Spartinivicinus marinus: one gene and its partner. The protein of the gene in region 2 interacts with the protein of the main gene of each other region in a pairwise test. Links are inferred from orthologs where the notes say so. Each region holds a gene or a part of one and is shown on either strand. Other genes may lie near its edges. The genes, in order: hflK and ftsH.

The links.
Region 1: the proteins of ftsH (region 2) and hflK interact in binary tests that used the Escherichia coli proteins (3 or more experiments, as listed by UniProt). The link is inferred for Spartinivicinus marinus from one-to-one orthologs.

The regions. Positions count from the first base shown.
Region 1 is NZ_JAPJZK010000001.1:3,427,456-3,430,749, reverse strand. Bases 233-3,202 are described here. They hold hflK (FtsH protease activity modulator HflK), read right to left. Parts: upstream 2,324-3,202; coding sequence 1,142-2,323; downstream 233-1,141. Other genes in these bases: hflX (ribosome rescue GTPase HflX), read right to left, coding at 2,510-3,202; hflC (protease modulator HflC), read right to left, coding at 233-1,145. Outside these bases: more of hflC, read right to left, coding at 72-232; more of hflX, read right to left, coding at 3,203-3,294.
Region 2 is NZ_JAPJZK010000001.1:3,804,683-3,807,982, reverse strand. Bases 13-2,988 are described here. They hold ftsH (ATP-dependent zinc metalloprotease FtsH), read right to left. Parts: upstream 2,483-2,988; coding sequence 542-2,482; downstream 13-541. Other genes in these bases: rlmE (23S rRNA (uridine(2552)-2'-O)-methyltransferase RlmE), read right to left, coding at 2,746-2,988; folP (dihydropteroate synthase), read right to left, coding at 13-474. Also shown: more of folP, read right to left, coding at 1-12; more of rlmE, read right to left, coding at 2,989-3,300. UniProt on the Escherichia coli protein: Acts as a processive, ATP-dependent zinc metallopeptidase for both cytoplasmic and membrane proteins. Plays a role in the quality control of integral membrane proteins.

The DNA of each region.
Region 1 (3,294 bases), 380 kb from region 2 along the record:
GATTTCAACCAGCTCATTACAAGCAGCTGATCAAATAACCAACTATTCTGCCAATAGCACTTCTACCATGTTTATTGATTATTTTCTGCACTAGAAGTATTTGTTATTGCATGAGGTGTTTTCAAATATTTAAAGAAATCACTTTCAGGCTTTAACACCATAATATCGCCTTGCTGCTTAAAGGCCTGACGGTAAGCTTGTAAACTACGGTAAAAGTTATAAAACTCTTGGTCACTGCCATAAGCTTCTGCATAAACAGCCGCTGCTTCCTGGTCACCTTCACCTCGTAATTGTTCAGCAATCTGATAGGCTTTCGCTAACAGTTCACGACGCTCACGATCCGCTTCAGCACGAATTTCTTCTGCTTTTTGCTTACCAAATGAACGAATTTCCTGAGCCTCTTTTTCCCGCTCAGTAATCATCCTTTCATAGACTGAATCACTCACCTGTTCTGGCAAATCAATTCGCTTAAAGCGCACATCCACAATTTCAATGCCATACTTTTCTTTAATTTGCACTTGTTCATTCAAGCTTTTTTTAATGCTGAAAATCAGCTTGTCACGCAGGTCTTCAGGCTCTTCTTCTGCGGCACTTGCTGCAGCTTTAGCTGCTGCTTTCTGTACAGCCGTTTTTGCTATTTCAACACCAGCAGCAAGCTGAACTGCACTATCATCTAGCACCAGCGTTTCCTGCGCACACTTAAAGCGAGAACGTTTCTTAATGTTAGACTTACCTGACACAACTTCTTTTAGCTCACACTGGGCAATCAAGTTACGCAAGCCTGATTCAATTAGCTGTGACAGTAGCCGATTGGCTTGAATAATGTTGCCTGATGTTGCTGTATAAAAACGCTGTACATCAGCTATTCGCCACTTTACAAAAGAGTCAACAACTAGCGCCTTTTTTTCCTGAGTAAAAAAGCGTTCTTGAGCTGCATCTAACGTTAGTAACCGGCCATCAAAGAGTTTCACCTTGTCAATAAATGGCGCTTTAAAGTGGAGGCCTGCTGGCACATCAGGGTTTTTAACCTGACCAAACCGTAGCACCACTGCCCGCTCACGCTCGCTGACAATATAAGCTGATTCCCAGCCAACAATAACAATAGCTAAGGCAATAATAATGGTTGCTAAGCTTTTACCTGTCATCTTGCAACCCTCCCACCAGTTCGATTTGAAGAAGTACGCTTACGTAGTTGTCCAGCTACTTTATCAGCTATTGCATCCATCTCTTGCTGAGTAAGAACAGGCTGACCAGTTAGAGAGGTAGGTGCCGTTGGGTTAGCTCCCATGAGTTTGTCTAGCGGTAAATACATCAGGTTATTACCACCTTCCACATCAACAATCACTTTATTGGTTTCACCTAGTACATCTTGAATCGTTTCTATATACATTCGACTACGGGTAATTTCTGGTGCTTTTTTATACTCAACTAGCACCTGCTTAAAGCGAGAAGTTTCACCATTAGCCTTCGCCGTTATTTCAGCTTTATAGGCCTGAGCCTCTTCTGTTATCCGCTTACTTTTACCTTTTGCCTGAGGAAGAATCGCATTACGGTAAGCAATTGCCTTATTTTGCACCCGCTCACGGTCTTCCCTAGCACGAATCACATCATCAAAAGCAGCTTGCACTTCTCTTGGTGGCTGAGTGCTTTCTACGTTGATTTTGCTAATGTAAAGGCCCGATTTATAGTCATTAACATAAGCCTGAAGTCTTTCAGCCACTTCAGCAGAAATAATACTACGGCCTTCTGTTAATACTGAGTGCATTTTTGAAGTACCTACCACATGACGTAAGGCACTTTGAGTTGCCTGTTCCAGCGTACTGATTGGATCAGCAATTTCCAGCACATAGTTTTTCAGGTTGGAAACATTGTATTGAACCGACAAAGAGACTTCGACGATATTTTCATCTTCAGTCAACATCTTCTGCCTTACATTGTAAGTTCGCAGCTCAGTTACATTTTCCTGAAATTTCGAGTCAATTGGAGGGAAGTAAAAGTGCAAGCCTGGCCCTACGGTTTCTTTATACTCACCAAACCGCAAGACAACTACTTGCTCCTTTTCATCCACAGTAAATGCAGCACTCCAAAAATATAAGACGGCAAGCAAAACAAAAGCGATTGGGAAAATACCACCCGCAGCAGAGCCAGATGATCTGCCGCCTTGGCCACCACCTTTGCCACCGAACAGGCTGCCAATTTTTTCATTTAATTTACGGAAAGCTTCATCCAGATCAGGAGGACCTTGGTTATTATTGCCACGATTCCCCCCGTTGCCCCAGGGATCTTTATCATTTCCGTTACCACCCGGTTCATTCCAGGCCATAAACTTCTCCATTACACCAGTGTTGGATTAGTAAGCTGATAGGTGCACTTCCCAATAACACATTCGCTATATTAGAAGGTGCTCCTTAACAAAGTTGTTGTTATGGCTATGATACTAGTTAATTCGGATAAATCTACGACTGTGCATTGTAAGAGCGACAGTTGCTGCCTTCAACCCGTACCCTTATTAATGGGTTACTGACAATAAAGCCTCTGGTTTTAACCCAGAACGACCTAACAACCTATCGTAGTCCTGCTTTGGCATTCTGATTTTTACCAGCGTATTGCCAGCTGCATCTATTGACTCAGACTGCACCACTCCCAACTCATAAAACTGTGCTCTTAACCGACTTTGCTGAGGGGTTAAAGTAATGGTTTGCTGAATTAATTGATCCCCCATATGCTCAGCAATGGCCTTAACTAATAACTCAGTGCCATTACCTTGTTGAGCAGACAACCAAACCCGGGTGGGCACTCCCTGTTCATTATAATCGACTCGTGGCTGTACATCAGACAATTGGTCTATCTTGTTGTATACCTGAAGACTAGGCAACTCATTGGCACCAATTTCTTTTAGGACGGCTTCCACTTGCTCAATATTGTCTTGATAGTTTGGGTCACTGATATCAACGACATGAACCAACAGATCAGCCATTACCGTTTCTTCAAGAGTTGCCCTAAAAGCCTCTACCAGCTTATGCGGCAAATGCCGAATAAAGCCCACAGTATCAGCCAAAACAACTGGACCTAAATCTGGTACTTTTATTCTTCTTAGGGTTGGGTCCAATGTGGCAAATAACTGATCAGCAGCATAGACATCAGCTGCCGTTAAATAATTAAATAGCGTTGATTTACCAGCGTTGGTATAACCTACAAAGGAGATACTTGGCACTTCTGCCCGCTTGCGGGCTCGACGCCCTTGGTCACGCTGTTTTCGCACTTTTTCCAAGCGTTTAGTAATTGACTTAATTC
Region 2 (3,300 bases):
AGAGGAGTAGTAGGGATTTTCCTGCATACTGCCTGGCTCACCCTGCATGTGCATCAAGCAAATTGGCAGACTGGTATTAGCTGCAGCCTGTAAAGCGCCATCACACTGCAAAGCCCTCACATCATTTATCAAACCAGCCCCTTTATTCTCTGCTTCAGTAATTACGACTGGGGTACTTGTATCTACTGACACAACCACATCAAGCTGCTGGGTAATTTTCTCGACAACAGGAATAACTCGATCCAACTCTTCAGCAACACTAACTGGCTTTGCACCAGGTCGAGTTGATTCCCCTCCAACATCAATGATGCTAGCCCCCTCTTTTACCATTTTCTCAGCTTGAGCCAAGGCCTGATCCAGGTATTTATAGGAACCTCCATCATAAAAGGAGTCTGGTGTTACATTGAGAACCCCCATTACATGAGGGTGGCTCAAATCAAGAAAGCGATTACCACAAGCTAATAGCTGAGTCATGGTGTGATTTCAGAAGTTTATTTGTTACTTAGAAAGGAGGGCTCAAAGTAAAAAGCAAAGGCGAGCATTAATGCTCGCCAGCGGGTCCACCTATAGAAGGGTCTGGTGCTTTTGTTTCTTTATCTTGAGGCTTTTTATCAAGATCAGTCACAGCACCTCCTCCCGATGAATCTCCATCATGCCAGCCGGCTGGGGGGCGAGGTTTTTTGCCAGCCATGATGTCATCAATTTGCTGAGTATCAATAGTCTCATACTGCATCAATGCTTCAGCCATTAAATCCAGTTTATCTCTGTTTTCCTTTAGGATTTTTTCTGCTGTCGCATAGCACTCATCAATCAAAGAGCGCACTTCTTCATCAATAATACGTGCAGTTTGAGGCGATACATTCAAGCGTGAGCCTCCCTGGCTACGCCCCAAAAAGACTTCGCCTTCATCTTCATCATACATCAAAGGACCCAGCTTCTCAGACAAGCCCCACTTTGCGACCATGTTGCGAGCAATTTGAGTTGCACGCTGGATATCATTGGATGCACCGGTAGTAACACCGTTTGCACCAAGCGTCATCTCTTCAGCAATTCGCCCACCAAATAAGCTACATATCTGACTAGTTAGTGCTTGCTTACTTTGACTGTAACGATCTTCCTCAGGCAAGAACATGGTAACGCCCAACGCTCTACCTCTTGGAATAATAGTCACTTTATAAACAGGGTCATGCTCAGGTACCAAGCGCCCAACAATCGCGTGACCAGCTTCATGATAAGCAGTATTTAGCTTTTCTTTCTCGCTCATCACCATGGACTTGCGCTCAGCACCCATCATAATTTTATCTTTAGCCAGTTCAAATTCTTTCATTGAAACAGTGCGATTGTTTGCTCTTGCAGCAAATAAAGCCGCTTCATTAACCAGGTTGGCCAAGTCAGCTCCGGAAAATCCAGGAGTACCACGAGCAATAATCGATGGATTAACATCATCTGCTAAAGGTACTTTCCGCATATGCACCTTCAAAATTTGCTCACGACCACGAATATCTGGCAACGGCACAACTACTTGGCGATCAAAACGACCGGGCCTTAATAGCGCGGGATCAAGCACATCTGGACGGTTTGTTGCGGCAATGACAATCACACCTTCATTACCTTCAAAGCCATCCATTTCCACCAGCAATTGGTTAAGGGTTTGCTCTCTCTCATCGTGACCACCACCAAGACCAGCACCACGATGACGACCAACTGCATCAATTTCATCAATAAAGATAATACAGGGTGATTGCTTCTTAGCCTGGTCAAACATATCCCGAACCCGCGAAGCACCGACACCAACAAACATTTCGACAAAGTCAGAGCCAGAAATAGTAAAGAATGGTACTTTTGCTTCACCTGCAATAGCTTTAGCCAAGAGTGTTTTACCAGTACCTGGTGAGCCAACCATTAATACGCCACGAGGTATACGACCACCTAAGCGCTTGAACTTACCTGGATCACGCAAGAACTCTACCAGTTCTTGAACATCATCTTTGGCTTCATCAACACCAGCTACATCAGCAAAGGTAGTTTTAATCTGATCTTCACCAAGCAAGCGGGCCTTGCTTTTACCAAAACTCATTGGGCCACCACGACCTCCCGAACCACCTTGCATCTGACGCATGAAAAACATGAATACAGCAATGATGACTAAAATTGGGAAGCTAGCAACTAGCAGCTGAGTCCAAATACTTTGCTTTTCTAATGGTTTGGCTACTACTTCAACCTGATTAGACAACAAATCATCCATTAACTTGTTATCTTGAATAGTGGGAGGAAGGTTAGTCTCAAAACGTTCACTACCGTTCAATATACCCGTTACTGTAAAACCATCAATAACGACCTTACTAACCTGTTTATTTTCTACCAAATTGACAAACTGTGTATAGGTCAGCTCTTTGGTTGATGACTGCATGTTGCCGAAGTTTTTAAATACTGTCAGCAATACCAACGCGATTATTAGCCATAAAACTAAATTCTTTGCCATATCATTCAACGGGCTACCCTCTTCGAGCGAACAAGCCTAACAGTCACTCGGTCTGTTTGTAATTATGCGGCTAAGATAAAGAAGTTGGCTGTATACTTACTTAACGTTTCTTTAAAGCTGCACAGTATTTTACAATCGTTCCACGAGCATGCTAAACAATAGCACTAGCCAAAGTTTATGGTGCTATACCTTACTACAGATCCATTACTTGAAACAGTTTCTCATCTATAGTTTAGCGCTATTAACTCTATTACCGAAGCTGATTAACCTTTAAACCCCTTTCCAAGCAGATAAACTTCACGTGAACGCGATCTTGATGCTTGTGGTTTTCGAGTTACCACTGAAGCAAAAACCTCTCGCATCGCCTTAAAATATTGATCAAATCCTTCACCTTGGAATACTTTCGTTAAAAAACACCCCTTCGGTTTCAGCACTTGCAAGGACAAGTCCAGTGCTAGTTCAGCCAAATACATAGCTTTAGGCTGATCAACGGCCTTCATACCACTCATATTGGGGGCCATATCAGAAATTACAAGGTCTACTCTATCAGCACCAATTGAAGCCAAAATTTCTTTTAAAACGGCCTCCTCAGTAAAGTCACCTTGAACAAAGCTAACATCAGCAATAGGGTCCATTGGCAAAATATCAGAAGCGACAACTTTGCCTTTATCCCCGATCAACTGCGCAGCCACTTGAGTCCAACCGCCAGGGGCCGCCCCCAAATCAACCACTGTCATGCCAGGCTTGAGTAAGCAATCTTTTTGCTGAATTTCCAGCAACTTATAGCTGGCTCGGGAGCGGTAGCCATCTTTTTGTGA